DNA from 4 places in the Micromonospora sp. SH-82 genome. Region 3 is predicted to be linked to each of the others. Evidence: riboswitches for the same ligand, from Rfam matches in the RefSeq annotation. Region 3 holds a riboswitch; each other region holds the start of a gene.
What was found. Region 3 has a riboswitch for cobalamin ahead of WHN02_RS21225 (ribonucleoside-diphosphate reductase subunit alpha). Riboswitches for the same ligand answer to the same signal wherever they lie in the genome.
Positions count from the first base shown of each region.

Region 1: linked by a shared signal. The riboswitch ahead of WHN02_RS06465 (ABC transporter substrate-binding protein) and the one ahead of WHN02_RS21225 (ribonucleoside-diphosphate reductase subunit alpha) in region 3 are both predicted to bind cobalamin.
Region 2: linked by a shared signal. The riboswitch ahead of metE (5-methyltetrahydropteroyltriglutamate--homocysteine S-methyltransferase) and the one ahead of WHN02_RS21225 (ribonucleoside-diphosphate reductase subunit alpha) in region 3 are both predicted to bind cobalamin.
Region 4: linked by a shared signal. The riboswitch ahead of WHN02_RS19260 (peptidase) and the one ahead of WHN02_RS21225 (ribonucleoside-diphosphate reductase subunit alpha) in region 3 are both predicted to bind cobalamin.

Region 1 covers NZ_CP148049.1:1,384,094-1,388,219, forward strand. The annotation lists partial or broken gene WHN02_RS06460 (M14 family metallopeptidase) at 136-1,455, shown strand; cobalamin riboswitch at 1,547-1,692, shown strand; gene WHN02_RS06465 (ABC transporter substrate-binding protein) at 1,787-2,722, shown strand; gene WHN02_RS06470 (FecCD family ABC transporter permease) at 2,811-3,902, shown strand; gene WHN02_RS06475 (ABC transporter ATP-binding protein) at 3,899-4,126, shown strand, end outside.
Region 2 covers NZ_CP148049.1:4,583,238-4,587,363, reverse strand. The annotation lists gene WHN02_RS20420 (FecCD family ABC transporter permease) at 1-57, opposite strand, end outside; gene WHN02_RS20415 (superoxide dismutase) at 252-866, shown strand; gene WHN02_RS20410 (superoxide dismutase) at 872-1,132, shown strand; cobalamin riboswitch at 1,233-1,452, shown strand; gene metE (5-methyltetrahydropteroyltriglutamate--homocysteine S-methyltransferase) at 1,581-3,881, shown strand.
Region 3 covers NZ_CP148049.1:4,815,825-4,819,950, reverse strand. The annotation lists gene WHN02_RS21240 (PepSY-associated TM helix domain-containing protein) at 1-22, shown strand, start outside; gene rpsD (30S ribosomal protein S4) at 128-739, opposite strand; gene WHN02_RS21230 (hypothetical protein) at 779-1,240, shown strand; cobalamin riboswitch at 1,446-1,661, shown strand; gene WHN02_RS21225 (ribonucleoside-diphosphate reductase subunit alpha) at 1,817-4,126, shown strand, end outside.
Region 4 covers NZ_CP148049.1:4,316,222-4,320,347, forward strand. The annotation lists gene WHN02_RS19250 (cell wall anchor protein) at 1-66, opposite strand, end outside; gene WHN02_RS19255 (hypothetical protein) at 409-897, opposite strand; gene WHN02_RS19260 (peptidase) at 915-1,997, opposite strand; cobalamin riboswitch at 2,099-2,266, opposite strand; gene WHN02_RS19265 (GNAT family N-acetyltransferase) at 2,295-2,864, opposite strand; gene WHN02_RS19270 (MFS transporter) at 2,942-4,126, opposite strand, start outside.

The sequences.
Region 1 (4,126 bases), 2.8 Mb from region 3:
GTCAAGGGTGAAGCTCGTTGCCGGTATGAGGATCCGGTCGGGATGATTGCCTCAGCGACACATGTTGATATGACCATGTGAGTGGGCGTGGAGAGCCTGACGCAGAACGCGGCAGGCGCGCCCGAGGAGGCTCGCATGATCCGTATCCCCCTCCGTCGACACCTGGCGTTCGCCATGGTCGTCGGCATGTCGCTGGTGGCCGCCGCCACCGCGCCGGTCTCCGCCCGGCCCTCCCCCGACCGCGACACCGGATCGGCCACCGTCGAGTACCGGGTGCTCGGACCCCGTACGATCGCCGACCGCAACTCCGTCGCCGGGACCGGAGCCGCCATCGACTTCGTCGAGCACGGGGTGCTGCACGTCTCGGCCACCCGAGCGGAGGCGGCCCAGATCACCCGGCTGGGCTTCCGGTTGGAGGCGGTCCCCGCCGCCGACGAGCACGGCCACGACCACGGCGACGACTTCAGCACGATGGGCTTCCCGGCGGCCGACAGCAACTACCACGACTACGCGGAGTTGACGGCGGTGGTGAACAAGGTGGTCGCCGACCACCCGACCATCGCCCGCAAGATCAGCATCGGCTCGTCGTACCAGGGTCGTGACCTGATGGCGGTGAAGATCTCCGACAACGTCGCCACCGACGAGAACGAGCCGGAGATCCTGTTCAACTCGCAGCAGCACGCCCGCGAGCACCTCACCGTGGAGATGGCGATCTACCTGCTGAACCTCTTCACGGACTCGTACGGTTCGGACACCCGGGTCACCAACATCGTCAACACCCGGGAGATCTGGATCGTCCCGACCGTCAACCCCGACGGCAGCGAGTACGACATCGCCACCGGGTCGTACCGGTCCTGGCGGAAGAACCGGCAGCCCAACAGTGGCTCGGCCTTCGTCGGCACCGACCTCAACCGGAACTGGTCGTACCGGTGGGGCTGCTGTGGCGGATCGTCCGGCTCCCCCGCCTCGGACACCTACCGGGGTCCGTCGGCCTTCTCCGCGCCGGAGACCGCAGCGCTGCGCAACTTCGTCAACAGCCGGGTCGTCGGTGGGGTCCAGCAGATCAAGGCCAACATCGACTTCCACACCTACTCCGAGCTGGTGCTCTGGCCGTTCGGCTGGACGACCGCGAACACCCCCACCGGGATGACGGCCGACCAGTACAACACCTTCGCCACACTGGGCCAGCAGATGGCCGCCACGAACGGGTACACCCCGCAGCAGTCCAGCGACCTGTACGTCACCGACGGCGACAGCATCGACTGGATGTGGGGGCAGCACGGGATCTGGGCGTACACCTTCGAGATGTACCCCGGACGCTCCGGGGGCGGGGGCTTCTACCCGCCCGACGAGGTGATCCCGGCCCAGACCTCGCGTAACCGGACCGCGGTCCTGTTGATCAGCGAGTACGCCGACTGCCCGTATCGGGCCATCGGCAAGCAGGCCCAGTACTGCTGACCGAGTGAGGAGGGGTCCCTCGTCATCGGAGGGACCCCTCCCGACCCTTTCGGGGTGGTGCAGCGCACGTCACCCGGTGCCACCTGCGGTAACGAAGTCGGCCGGAGGTGCGCTACGGTGCTAGCGACCGTCCCGCAGCGAAGCCGGTGCGAAACCGGAGCTGTCCCGCAACTGTGATGCCCCGTCCGCACCGCGTGCGGGGACGAGCCAGGTCGCCTACGGCACGGTCGCGACCCGCGCTCTCGAGGAAGGGCGCCTCGCGGACGGCGGCCACCCTCTGCCCTGTCGGCGAAGCACCAGACTCCTCGGCCGACAGGAGGCACCACCGATGTCCAGACGTACCCCTCGGATCTTCGCGGCGGTGACCGCGGCCGTCGCGCTCGCCCTCGCCGGCTGCGCGCAGAACTCCGACGAGCCCACCACCGCGCCCAGCCCCGGCAACGGGTCCGCCTACCCGGTGACCGTCGGGGAGCTGACCCTCGACGCGCGGCCCGAACGGATCGTCTCGCTCTCCGCGACCGCCACCGAGATGCTCTTCGCCATCGGGGCCGGTGACCAGGTCACCGCCGTCGACGACCAGTCGAACCACCCGGCCGAGGCACCGAAGACCGACCTGTCCGGCTTCCAGCCGAACGCCGAGGCGATCGCCGGGAAGAACCCGGACCTGGTGGTCCTCTCCAACGACATGAACAAGATCGTGGATCAGCTGACCACGCTGAAGATCCCGGTCTTCCTGGCCCCGGCGGCGACCACTCTGGACGACTCGTACCAGCAGATCACCGACCTCGGGACCCTCACCGGCAACGCCGACGGCGCCGCCGACGTCACCAAGCGGATGCGCGACGACATCGCCAAGCTGGTCGCCGACCTGCCGCAGCGTGCCGAGAAGCTGACCTACTTCCACGAGCTGGGACCGGAGCTCTACTCCGCCACCAGCAAGACCTTCATCGGCTCGCTCTACAGCCAGGTGGGTCTGGAGAACATCGCCGACGCCGCGGACCCGGACGGCAAGCAGGGCGGCTACCCGCAGCTGTCCCAGGAGGTCATCGTCCAGGCCGACCCGGACTTCATCTTCCTGGCCGACACCAAGTGCTGCCAGCAGTCGGCGGAGACGGTCAAGGAGCGTAGCGGCTGGTCCGGGCTGACCGCCGTGAAGAACAACCAGATCGTGGCCCTCGACGACGACGTCGCCTCGCGCTGGGGTCCGCGCGTGGTCGACCTGCTGCGGGCGATCGTGGACGCGGTCGCCAAGGTCCCGGCCTGACCCTCGACCCCGACATGACCCACCGGCCCGACGCGGCAGCCCTCGGCCCCGACATGGCCGACCGGCCTCACCCGACAGTCGATCCGACATGACCCACCGGCCCGGCGCGACGACCCGGTCCGGCGTGCCCGCCCGACCCGGCGGCGCGCCGGCCGGGTTGCGGCCGGGCTGGCTGGTCGCCGGCCTGGTGGCCGTCGCCGTGGCGCTCGTCGTCGGGGTGTCCCTCGGCCCGGTCAGCCTTCCTCCGCTGAGCGTCGCGGCGGAACTGCTCAACCTGATCCCCGGAGTACGCCTCGACAGCGGCCTCTCCGAACGGGAGATCGCCATCGTCACCGAGCTGCGGCTCCCCCGGGCGGTGCTCGGTCTGCTCGTCGGCGGGCTGCTCGCCCTGGCCGGTGGCTGCTACCAGGGGGTGTTCCGCAACCCGTTGGCCGACCCGTACCTGCTGGGGGTGGCCGCCGGGGCGGGACTCGCGGTCACCACGGTCATCGCCCTCGGGGGCGCGGCCATCGGCGCGATGCCGGTGACCGTCCCCCTGGCCGCGTTCGGCGGGGCGCTCGGTGCGGTCCTGATGACGTACCTGCTCGGTTCGGCACAGGGCCGCCACCGGTCACCGGTGACACTGATCCTGGCCGGGGTGGCGGTCTCCGCGTTCCTCTCCGCCGGCCAGACCTACCTGCTGCAACGCAACGCCGACAGCATCCAGCAGGTCTACTCGTGGCTGCTGGGCCGGCTGGCCACCGCCGGGTGGGGCGACGTCCGGATGGTCCTGCCGTACTTCGTGATCACCGTGGCGGTGGTGCTCCTGCACCGGCGGGAGATCGACGTCCTGTCCCTCGGCGACGACGAGGCGACCAGCCTCGGGCTGCACCCGCAGCGGTCCCGGTACCTGCTGATCGCCGCCGCCTCCCTCGGCACCGCCGCGGCGGTGGCCGCCGCCGGGCTGATCGGCTTCGTCGGGATCATCGTCCCGCACGCCCTCCGGCTGCTCGCCGGATCCAGCTACCGGGTGATCCTCCCACTCTCGCTGCTCTTCGGCGGGGCCTTCCTCACCCTGACCGACGTCGTCGCCCGGACCGTCGCCGCGCCCGGGGAGATCCCGATCGGGGTGGTCACCGCCCTGCTCGGTGGCCCGTTCTTCGTCCTGGTCCTGCGGACCAGTCGGCGGCTGACGGTATGAGCACCGGACATCTCCCCACCCCGGCAGGACCGGCCGTCCAGGTCCGGGACCTGCGGGTCGACCTGGGCGGGGTGCCGGTCCTGTCCGGGGTCGACCTCACCGTGACGGCCGGTGAGTGGGTCGCCGTGATCGGACCGAACGGCGCCGGGAAGTCCACCCTGTTGCGTGCCGTCGGCGGCCTCCTGCCCGTGGCGGACACCGTCACCCTCTTCGGTACGCCCAGC
Region 2 (4,126 bases), 230 kb from region 3:
GCGTCGTCGGGTGGCGACGCCGAGCAGGTCCTCCTGCTCCTTCAGCAGGGTGGCCATCTGCGTACCCCCAGTGCGACACCGTCGTTCCTGCAAAGTCTTGGCAAAAGCTAACAGCATGATCAGGGGGGTGAAAGGGGCGGACCCGCTGTTCACTGTGAGGTCGCCCGCACGCCACCCCGCCACACCGTAGGCTCACTGTTGCAAGATACTGGCAACAGCGAAGTTTCGGCAGAACCCATCAAGGAGTGCTGATGACGGCGTACACCCTGCCCGACATGCCCTACGACTACGGCGCCCTGGAACCGGCCATGTCCGGCGAGATCCTGGAGCTGCACCACAGCAAGCACCACGCGGCGTACGTCAAGGGCAGCAACGACGCCCTCGACCAGCTCGCCGAGGCCCGGGAGAAGGGCGACTTCGGCAGGCTCGTGGGGCTGGAGAAGACCTTCGCCTTCAACCTGTCCGGGCACGTCCTGCACTCCATCTTCTGGAACAACCTCTCCCCGGACGGCGGCGACCGCCCCGACGGGGACCTGGCCGCCGCGATCGACGAGCACCTCGGCGGCTTCGAGGCCTTCGCCGGGCAGCTCTCCGCAGCCACCAAGAGCGTCCAGGGCTCCGGGTGGGGCGTGCTGGCCTGGGAGCCGCTGGGGCGGCGGCTGATCGTCGAGCAGGTCTACGACCACCACGGCAACGTCGGGCAGGGCACCACCCCGCTGCTGGTCTTCGACGCCTGGGAGCACGCCTACTACCTGCAGTACCGCAACGTCCGTCCGGACTACGTCGACAGGCTGTGGGACCTCGTCGACTGGGCCGACGTGACCGCCCGCTTCGACGCCGCCCGCGCCGGCGCACCCCGGATCTGACCGGCGTGCCGGCCCCCACCCCCGCCGTGGCGGAGCTGGTGCAACGCGCGGCCGGGGTGATCGCCGCCACCCACCGTGACGACCACGCCGGAGCCGAGGAACTCCTCGCCGCCTTCGACTCCGAACAGGCCAGGACCCTCGGCTTCCACCTCCTCGCCGACCTCCTCCTCGGCCTGCTCCGGGCACAGAGCGGACAGACGATGGACGCCCTCGTCCGGGAGCTGACACTGCTCGTCGCCGACGCCGCCCAGGCGCCGCCGACCTGACCGTCCGACCCGCGTCGGGTCCCGCCACCGCCCGGGCGGGACCCGACGCACCACAGACCCCCCACCGAGACCTCGATCGACCGGACCGGGTGCACGCCGTACGATGGTCGGCGGTGTTGGTTCGCCCCACCCACGACAGGTGTGGGGCGTCGTAAGAGGGAACCCGGTGTGAATCCGGGACTGCCCCGCAGCGGTGAGTGGGAACGACCGCCGTCATCGGCACTGGACCCGCAAGGGTCTGGGAAGCGACGGCCAGTAGGAGACCGGGTGCACCGGTCACGCCCACGAGTCCGAAGACCTGCCCGCACCGCGTACGCGTCCGCGTACGCCGCCGACGGCCCCGTGGGAGGGCCCGGGCGAGGCCGGTCGTCGTACCGTGCCCGACCCTGCCCTCCTCGATCCGTCGGCTCGCACCGCCCGGACCTCGAGGGAAGGAATCCCAGGCGTCATGACCACACCGTTCGGTACCAGTACCGTCCTCGGCTATCCCCGCATCGGCCCGCACCGGGAGCTCAAGAGCGCCCTGGAGGGCTACTGGGCCGGCCGCGTCGACGCGGCAGCCCTGGACACCGTCGCCGACGACCTGCGCGAACAGACCTGGCGCACGCTGCGCGACGCCGGCCTGTCCGCCGTACCGTCCAACACGTTCTCCCTGTACGACCACGTTCTCGACGCCGCCGTGGCGGTCGACGCCGTACCGCAGCGGTTCCGTCGGCTCGGTCTCGACGAGCGGGACACCTACTTCGCCATGGCCCGGGGCACCGCGCAGGAGCCGCCACTGGAGATGACGAAGTGGTTCGACACCAACTACCACTACCTCGTCCCGGAGATCGGCCCCGAGACCGTCCTCACCGCCCGCCCCGGCAAACCCCTGAAGGAGTACGCCCAGGCCGAGGCGCTCGGCATCACCACCCGCCCGGTCCTGGTCGGCCCGGCGACACTGCTCCTGCTGGCCAAGCCGACCGACGACGCCCCCGAGGGGTTCACCCCCTTCGACCGGCTCGACGACCTCGTCGACGTCTACGCCGACCTGCTCGGCGCCCTCGCCGACGCCGGTGTGCCCTGGGTGCAGCTCGACGAACCGGCCTACGTCGCCGACCGGACCGACGCCGAGACCGACGCGCTCCGGGCCGCGTACACCCGGCTCGGGACCCTGACCCGCCGCCCCGCCCTCTTCGTCGCCGCCTACTTCGGGGAGCTGGGGGAGGCCCTCCCGGCCCTGCTGGACACCCCGGTCGAGGCGGTCGGCCTGGACCTGGTCGCCGGTCCCGCCGACCTCGACCGGCTCGCCGGGTACGGGCCGATCCCCGGCCGGACCGTCGTCGCCGGCCTGGTCGACGGGCGTAACGTGTGGCGCACCGACCTGCGCGCCGCAGCCGCCGTCGGGGCCACCCTCACCGGCCTCGCCGACACCGTGGCCGTCGCCACCTCCTGCTCCCTGCTGCACGTCCCGGTCGACCTCGCCGCCGAGACCGACCTCGACCCGCAGGTCCGCGACCGGCTGGCCTTCGCCCGACAGAAGGTCGACGAGGTGGTCCTCCTCGGCCGGGCACTGCGCGACGGAGTCGCCGCCCTGCCCGCCGCAGCGCCACCGGCCCCGGCCGGCTGGCGGGACGACGCCGTCCGCGCCCGCCTCGACGCCCTCCGCCCCGAACACACCCGGCGGGGTCCGCACCCGGACCGGGCCGCCGCCCAGCAGGCCCGCCTGGGACTGCCGCTGCTGCCCACCACCACCATCGGCTCGTTCCCGCAGACCGACGAGGTCCGACGGGCCCGCGCCGAACACCGGGCCGGTCGCCTCGACGACGCCGGGTACGCCGACCGGATGCGCGCCGAGATCGCCCGGGTCGTCGCCGAACAGGAGACCCTCGGCCTGGACGTCCTCGTCCACGGCGAACCGGAACGCAACGACATGGTGCAGTACTTCGCCGAACACCTCGACGGGTTCGTCGCCACCGCCCACGGGTGGGTGCAGTCGTACGGCTCCCGCTGCGTCCGACCGCCGATCCTGCACGGCGACGTGTCCCGCCGGGCGCCCGTCACGGTGGGCTGGTCGAGCTACGCCCAGACCCTGACCGACCGGCCGGTCAAGGGCATGCTGACCGGCCCGGTGACCATCCTCGCCTGGTCGTTCGTCCGCGCCGACCAGCCGCTGTCGGAGACCGCCCGGCAGGTCGCCCTCGCCCTGCGCGACGAGGCCCGGGACCTGGAGGCCGCCGGGATCCGGATCGTCCAGGTCGACGAGCCGGCGCTGCGGGAACTCCTGCCCCCGCGCCGCCGTGACCACGAGTCCTACCTCGACTGGGCGGTCGCGGCGTTCCGGCTCGCCACCAGCGGGGTCGCCGACGCCACCGCCATCCACACCCACCTGTGCTACTCGGAGTTCGGCGAGGTCCTCCCCGCCATCGAGGCCCTCGACGCCGACGTCACCAGCATCGAGGCGTCCCGGTCCCGGATGGAGATCCTCGACGACCTCGCCACCGTCGGCTACACCCGTGGCGTCGGACCCGGGGTCTACGACATCCACTCGCCCCGGGTGCCCGACCACGACGAGGTGACCGCAGCGCTGCGGCGGGCGGTGGCTGTCGTACCCGCCGACCGGCTCTGGGTCAACCCGGACTGCGGGCTCAAGACCCGCAGCTACGACCAGGTACGCCCGGCGCTGGCCGCCCTGGTCCGGGCCGCCCGGACGGTCCGTGCCGAACTGCCGTCCACCGCACCGGCGGACACCGCAGCCGGCCGGGCCTGACCGACGGCACCGCCGACGGGGTACCCGACCCCGTCGGCGGTGCCCGGCCGTTCTCCCCGCCTCGAAGGGTGTGAGAAGGGTGCCCCTGTCTACCGCAGGCGTCAGGAAGGGGCCCCTCCTTCGCGGGGGTGCTGACCGGACAGCGACGGCGGGGGAGCACGCCGTATCCTTTTGCCCGTTACCGGGCAGCACTGCGGGAGGATGACGTGAGTAATCGGATCGAGACGCTGGAGTTCCAGGCGGAG
Region 3 (4,126 bases):
GGGGGCGCCCACGGCGTCCTGATCCCCGCTGCGCCGGACGACCCCGCCCCTTCCAAGGGGCGGGGTCGTCCGGCGTGGTCGCCTCGGTCGGGGGACCGGCGCGAGTGGTGCTCGATCGGGGGTCCGGTCAGCGCGAGTAGTGCTCGACGACGAGCTGCTCGTCGCAGATCACCGGCACCTCGGCGCGTTGCGGGAGCCGGATCAGCCGGGCGGTGAGCCCGGACAGGTCGACGTCCAGGTACGGGGCGGTCCGTTGCGGAGCGTGCGCCCCGGCGGCGGCGACGAGGAACGGGGCCTTGGTCCGGCTGGACTCCACCACCCCGATCCGGTCCTCCGGCTGCAGCCGGGCCGAGGGGCGGTCGACCCGTCGACCGTTGACGGTGACGTGACGGTGGGTGACGAGCTGTCGGGCCGCGTAGATGGTCCGGGCGAAGCCGGCCCGCAGGACGAGGGCGTCGAGGCGGCACTCCAGGTCGACCACCAGCTCCTCGCCGGTCTTGCCGGGGCGGCGTACCGCCCTGTCGAACGCCCGCCGCAGTTGCCCCTCGCGCAGGTCGTACTGGGCCCGCAGGCGCTGCTTCTCGAGCAGCCGGACCTTGTAGTTGCTCTCTGTCCTGCGGGCGGTCCGGCCGTGCACTCCGGGCGGGTACGGGCGGCGTTCGAAGTACTGCACGCACTTGGGGGTCAGCGGGATACCGAGTCGGCGGGACCGCTTGATCTTCGGGCGGGACTGGTTCATCATCACCTCTCAACTAAGGTAAGCCTAACCTAAACGGAGGTGGTCGAGTTGGGCAAGATCCAGCAATCCCCGGCGATCGTCGACACCCCGGCAGCGCGGCTGCACGCGCTGCTGGCCCGCGCCGATTCGCTGACCCTGCACACCCCGCACCACCGGGCCGAGCTGTTCGCCCGACACGCCGTGACGGAGGCCGGTGGGCTCCGGCTCACCCTCCCGGCGGCGGCCGGTCTGGCCCGACACCTCGTCGACGTCGGGGAGGTCCCGGCCCGGGTGGAGTTCGCCGAGCTGGGCACCGGCCGGACCGGCGACCGGGTGCGAGCCCGCGCCGCCCTGCTCGGGTGGCTCACCCCCGACGCCCTCCACGACGACGACCTGGTCGCGTACCTCGACCTCGCCTCCGCCGACCTCGTCGACCCGGACGGGACGGAGGAGGTCGACCCGGACGAGTTCCGCGCCGCAGCAGTCTGTCCGCCCGACCCCTCGGGCCACTGCTGCACATAGGTTGCAACAACCTCGATGTGGCGGTATTCATGAGGGGGGATGCGGTTCGGTGTGGACGCTGCCGGACGACGCACCCGGCCACCCCGGCGCTTGCGATGATCCGAGCCTCCGCCGGGGTGGCCACCCCGCTTCGCCGTCGCCCTGCGACGACCTCGACACGCCCGGACCCGACATGTTGGGTGTGACAATGCTGCGCTCCCTATATATGGTGTCGAGCGCAGCTGGTTCGGCCGCTCATCCCGAGCGGACGAGGCAAGAGGGAACCCGGTGGGAATCCGGGACTGCCCCGCAGCGGTGAGTGGGAACGACCGCCGTCATCAGCACTGGGCCGACACCGGCCTGGGAAGCGACGGCCAGTAGGAGACCGGTGATCCCGGTCAGGCCCGCGAGTCCGAAGACCTGCCAGCGCGCCGCGTACCCCGCAGTGGGTGGGCGGCGGTCCGAGGCCGCGTGGGACGGCCGACGCCCTCGCGAGCCCGCGTCGACACCGGCGTGCGTCCGCCGGTGTCCGTCCCGCGCTGCTGTCGGACCCTCCGGTCTCGAACTCGCGAGGAGTCAGTGGTGACAGTCACCGAGATGTTCCCGGCCGCCGCCGTCGGTGAGTCCGACCCGTCCGGGCCACGACGGGTCCGGGTCCGCACCCGTGACGGCGCCGTCGACCTGGTCGACGCCGACCAGATCGCCCACTCGGTACGCCGGTGGGCCGCCGACCTGACCGACGTCGACCCGATGCGGGTGGCCACCCGTACCGTCGAGGGCCTCTACGACGGCGCGAGCAGCGACGAGGTCGACCGCCTCGTGGTGCAGACCGCGGCCGAGCTGATCGGCGCCGAGCCGCAGTACTCCCGACTCGCCGCCCGGCTGCTGGCCGCCGAGGTCGGCACGGAGGTCCGGGGGCAGGGACTGGCCACCTTCAGCCAGGCCGTCGCCCACGGCCACACCCTCGGCCTGATCGGCGACGACACGGCGCGGTTCGTCGCCACCCACGCCGACGTCCTCGACGCGGCCGTCGACGACGCCGGGGACCTGCGCTTCGAGTACTTCGGACTGCGCACCGTGTACGACCGCTACCTGCTCCGCCACCCGACCGGCCGGCAGGTGCTGGAGACCCCGCAGTACTGGCTGCTGCGGGTGGCCTGCGGGCTGTCCCAGGAGCCCGGGGAGGCCGTCGAGTTCTACCGGCTCATGTCGAGCCTGGCCTACCTGCCCAGCTCGCCGACGCTGTTCAACTCCGGCACCGCGCACACCCAGATGTCCTCCTGCTACCTGGTCGACTCCCCGCGTGACGAACTCGACTCCATCTACCAGCGCTACGCCCAGGTCGCGAACCTGTCGAAGTTCGCCGGTGGCATCGGCATCGGATTCTCCCGGGTCCGCTCCCGGGGCGCGCTGATCCGGGGCACCAACGGCCGCTCCAACGGGATCGTGCCGTGGCTGCGCACCCTGGACGCCAGCGTCGCGGCGGTCAACCAGGGCGGCCGGCGCAAGGGCGCGGCCTGCGTCTACCTGGAGCCGTGGCACCCCGACATCGAGGAGTTCCTGCAGCTGCGGGACAACACCGGCGAGGACGCCCGCCGGACCCACAACCTGAACCTGGCCAACTGGATCCCGGACGAGTTCATGCGCCGGGTCGAGGACGACGGGATCTGGTCGCTGTTCGACCCGGACGAGGTCCCCGGTCTGTCCGACCTGTGGGGGGCGGAGTTCGAGGCCGCGTACCGGGCCGCCGAGGCCGAGGGTCGCTACGTGCGTCAGCTGCCCGCCCGGGAGCTGTACGGCAAGATGATGCGGACCCTGGCCCAGACCGGCAACGGCTGGATGACGTTCAAGGACGCCTCGAACCGGCTGTGCAACCAGACCGCCGAGCCCGGCAACGTCGTGCACCTGTCCAACCTGTGCACCGAGATCATCGAGGTGTCCAGCGACTCCGAGACCGCCGTCTGCAACCTCGGCTCGGTCAACCTCGCCGCCCACCTCGCCGACGGGGACCTGGACTGGGCGAAGCTGCGCGCCACGGTGCGGACCGCCGTCACCTTCCTCGACCGGGTCATCGACATCAACTACTACCCGACCCCCCAGGCGGCGGCGAGCAACCCCCGCTGGCGTCCGGTGGGGCTGGGCATGATGGGCCTGCAGGACGTCTTCTTCGCCCTGCGGCTGCCCTTCGACTCGCCGGAGGCCAAGGAACTGTCCACCCGGATCGGTGAGGAGCTGTACCTCACCGCCCTGGAGACCTCGGCCGGGCTGGCCGAGCGCTTCGGCCCGCACCCGGCCTTCGCCGAGACCCGGGCCGCCCGGGGACAGCTGCAACCGGACCTGTGGGGGGTCACCGGCGTGCAGACCGACAGGTGGTCGGCGCTGCGCGAGCGGGTCGCCGCGTCCGGGCTGCGCAACTCGCTGCTGGTGGCGATCGCCCCGACGGCCACCATCGCCGCCATCGCCGGGTGCTACGAGTGCATCGAGCCGCAGGTGTCCAACCTGTTCAAGCGGGAGACCCTGTCCGGTGAGTTCCTCCAGATCAACACCGCCCTGGTCCGGGAGCTGAAGGCACGGGGGTTGTGGACCGACCGGATCCGTACCGAGATCCGCCGGGCCGACGGGTCGGTCCAGGGGGTGTCGGAGCTGCCGGCGGACGTACGGGAGCTGTTCCGGACCGCCTGGGAGCTGCCGCAACGGGCGCTGATCGACCTGGCCGCCGCCCGGTCGCCCTTCATCGACCAGTCGCAGTCGCTGAACCTCTTCCTGGCCGCACCCACCATCGGCAAGCTCTCCTCGATGTACCGGTACGCCTGGAAGTCCGGCCTGAAGACCACCTACTACCTGCGGTCGCGTCCGGCCACCCGGATCCAGCAGGCCACCGTCGCCGCCGGTTCGACAGCCGTCGCG
Region 4 (4,126 bases), 500 kb from region 3:
GGCCAGGCTGGCCGCGGTGGCGACGAGGAGTCCGCCGCCGAGGCGACGGGTCCGGGAGGTGGGCATGGGGTGCCTTTCGCAGAGCGGTCGGTGGAAGCTCCGGAAGGCATCCGTGGGTCGACCGCGTCCGTCCGGTCGGACGGCGTGGCCGAGGATCCTCGGTGGCCCGGACTTCACCCTGTAGACCTCGACAGTGGAAGCCGCTCGTCCGCGGTGGGGCGTTCCGGCTCGCGATGGTTCGCTCACGGTTGCGGGTCAGCGCCGGCTTCTACCGGCTTCCCCCCACACAGGACGTATGCAGATGTGTACCCGGCGCACCGGGTGTCGACACGGTACCGCTCGTGGGCGCCACTGCGCCAGAGCGACGGTCGTCACCCGGTACGCCGGGTCAGGTGGGGCGATCCGGCGTCAGGGGGCGGTGATGCTCGGGGCGGTGCCGGTGCCGAAGCGCCAGCCCTCCACGGTGCCCGGTGCCGGGTTGTAGCTGCTCGCCCCGGAGGTGCTGTAGGTCCAGGGGCTGCCGCTACCGGCGGCGTGCCAGTACGACCAGTACGCGGTGGCGGGCGGGGTGTTGACGCACGGCTCGGTCGCGGAGGTCGGCTGCCCGTTGATCCGGCAGACGAAGGCGAGCCCCCATCGGGCGGTGCCGGTCACGGTGAATCCGGCGCCCTGCAGGGCGGCCAGCCCGGTGGCCGGGTCACCGACGTGACAGCCGACCTGGACCCCGCCGCCGAGGGGTCCGTAGTCGACCACGACGGTGACGCCGGTGGTGCCGGTGCAGGGGGCGGCCTGGGCGGCCTGGGGGGCGGGGTCGGCGGCGACCAGGCCGACGGCGACGACGGCTGCGGCGATCAGACCGGCCAGTCGCCTGCGGGTGGTGGAGATGGAACTGGACATCTGGACTCCTTCGAGGGTCAGAGGCAGGGCAGGCTGGGCGCGCCCGGCGTCGCGGTGGTGGTGGACAGGTGGGCGTACCCGGTGCCGGTCAGGCCGAGGACGGCCTGGGTGGTGGCCCGGACGGCGGTGGCCGGGTCGAAGGAGCCGCCGTCGAAGTCGATCGCCCCCCGGTCGGCGGGGGCCCCGGAGCAGCCGACCTGGAGCCCGACGAGGTGGATCCGGGCCCGCAGCCAGGCCAGCGGTCGGCCGCCGTCGCGGAGGGCCTGGGCGGCCAGGCCGGTGCTGTTGGCGTTGGACAGCCCGTCGGCGTTGGGGAAGCCTCCGTCGGTGCGTTGGACCGACACCAGCCACTGCAGACCGGCGGTGGCGTCGGCGGACCGGCCCGCGGCGCGCAGCGCCTGCACGGCCAGGGCGGTGGCGTCCACGTCGGAGACGCAGGTCGCCTGGGCGGCCACCACCGGGTAGCCGCCGTCGGCACACCGGATCCCGGCCAGCCACTGGGCGGCGGTGGCCGGTGCGCCCTGCGGGGTACGGGTCAGGGCGAGGATGGCGAACGACTGGCTGAAGGTGTTGCTGTAGTCGCCGTACGCGGACCGGTCGCTGAACCGGCCGTCGGGCGCCTGGAGCGACTGCAACCGGCTGACCAGGTCCACTCCACCCACGTCGGTGGGGTCGTCGCCGCGTACGGCGACGGTGAGGGCGAGCTTGGCGGTGGCTCCGGCGTAGGCCTCGGTGACCCCGTCGCCGAGGTACCCGTCGCGGATGTCCGCTCGGGTGACCCAGTCCAGGGCGTTCGCGCCGTAGTCGTCGGCGACCCCGGCGGCGGCGAACGCGAGGACGGCGTCGAGGGTCAGCCCCGCGTCGGGGTAGGCGACGCCGCCGAAGACCGCCTCGAAGCGTTCCCCGTCGACGAGTTGGCGTGCCAGCCAGCCGGCGGCGGCGGCCGGGCGGGGGGCCACGGCCTGGACGGCTGCCACGTCGGCGGGTGGCGCTGCGGGGGCGGCACCGGCGGGCGCGGCGACGCCGAGGGTGAGGGTGAACGCGGTGAGCACCGCGCTGGACAGGGTGAGCAGGCGGTGCCGGCTCGGGCGGGCGACCATCGGACGCGCCTTTCCGGCCCGGCGGTCGTCGAAACCCGGCCCGGCCTGCGCGGGGCAGGGCCGGTCGGCCTCCGACCCGTGGGCCACGACGGGTGAGGAGCGGGAACATCGCGGGTACGGCGGGTATTCGGGCTCGCCACCGAGGGGATCTCTCCTCGGTGGCCTACCGTTGCGGGCCAGCGCCGGACTTCGACCGGACTTCCCCCGCACGTACGCGCAGGTGTGCAGTTGTCGCGTCAGTCTCGTCTGCCGCAGCAGCGGATGTCAATGCGACATCCGTCGCGCCGGCCCGGCCCGCTACCGGGAGGCGGACAGCGGGAGGGACCGCACCAGCATCCGGTGTGAGCGCCAACCCGGGAAGGGAACGAGGTCGCCGACGTGCTGGAAGCGCAGGCGTTGCAGGGCGTGCCAGACCCGGGTGTTGGTCTCGGTGACGGCGAGGGTGACCCGCTCCTCACCACGACGGTCCAGCAGGTCGGTCATCATCCGGACGCCCAGGCGGTGGCGGCGGAACTCGGGCAGGACGAACGCCTCGCACACGGCGAAGGTCCGGTTCGGCCACTCGGTGGTCAGGGCGGTGTCGGTGACCGAGGTGAGGTCGCGCCACCACAGCGTCTCCGGCGGCAGTGGACAGCCCAGCACCGCCCCGACGAGTTCACCGGCGACGTAGCCGAGTGACCCCTCGAAGCCGTCGGCCTCGACCGTCCACCGGATCCGGTCGCTCGCCGGTGGGGTGCTGTGGTCGAGGAGGTGGAGGTCGTCGGCGTGGACCCGGTGGTAGACCTCGGTGAGCGCGTCGACGTCGACCTCGGTGGTGATCACGACCTCGTCGAGCAGGTCGCCGTGGGCAAGGGGTGTCGACGTCATCAGACTTCCTCCGGCATCAAGTTAGGTTAGGCATACCTAAGCAGATGGCGGATGTGGTGGGCAACCAACCCTCCCGGTCAGTGGGCGGCGACGCGGTCCGGATCGGACGCCACCACCACCGGTGGCACGTCCCCGACCCGTCCGTCCGGGCGGACCCGGTCACCGAAGCGCCGCTGGTGGACGACCCCGACCACGACACCGAGCCCGACGAGCACCGCGGCACCGGCAGCGACCGCCGGGTACCCGGTCCGGGCCGCGGCGACCAGACCGGCGGACGCCGCCAGGAAGGAGCAGACCAGGCCGAACGACGACAGCACTGTGAAGTCGGTGCCGCCGGTGTCCGGCCGGGAGTAGTCCATGTTGACCGTGTAGACGACCACGTTGAGCACCGTGTACGCCGACAGGAACCCCGCCAGGGCCGCGACCGTCGCCACCAGGGGGGCGTCGCCGTCCATCAGCGGCAGCAGCAGGACCGTGGAGACCACCAGCGCCACTCCCCCGCCGACCAGCACGGTGCGGCGGCCGAACCGTCCGATCCCGAGCCCGGAGAGCAGACCCGCCAGGATCGCCGGCACGCTGATCACCACCCCGGTCACCGTCCCGACCCGCTCCAGGGACCATCCGGCGTCCACAAGAGCCGGCGTGACCAGGGCGTACGCGGCACCGGCACCGACGTAGACCAGCGGCACCACGCCGAAGGTCCAGAGCCGGCACCCGGGTTGGCGCAGCACCGTCAACAGCGCCCGGTACGCCTCGCCGGTCGCCACCACCCGGTCGGCGCGGGGCGCCTCCCGGAACCGCCACACCACCACCAGCCCGACCGCGGTCAGGGCGGCCAGGAGCAGGATCGCCGGCACCCAGCCGAAACGGTCGTACACGACCACGCAGGCACCGCCGCCGAGCAGGTTGCCGAGGTAGCTGGCGGCGACCTGGATCCCGTTGCCGGTCCCGCGGGTCCGGGCGGAGAGCACGCGTACCGCCACGGCGTCGGCGGCGACGTCCTGGGTGGCGGACAGGACCACGTACCCGGCGCAGATCGCCACGACCGGGCCGAGCCGGTCGACCGGACTGTCGAACGGTGCCAGCGCCAGCAGGGCCAGGACCAGTCCGCTCTGGAGCACCAGCAGCCAGGACCGGTAGTGGCCGAGGCGACGGGAGCCGTACCTGTCGAGCAGCGGCGCCCAGAGGAACTTCAGCGGCCAGACCAGGCCGATGGCCTGCAACAGGCCCAGGGTCTGCAGGGAGGTGCCGCCGTCGCGCAG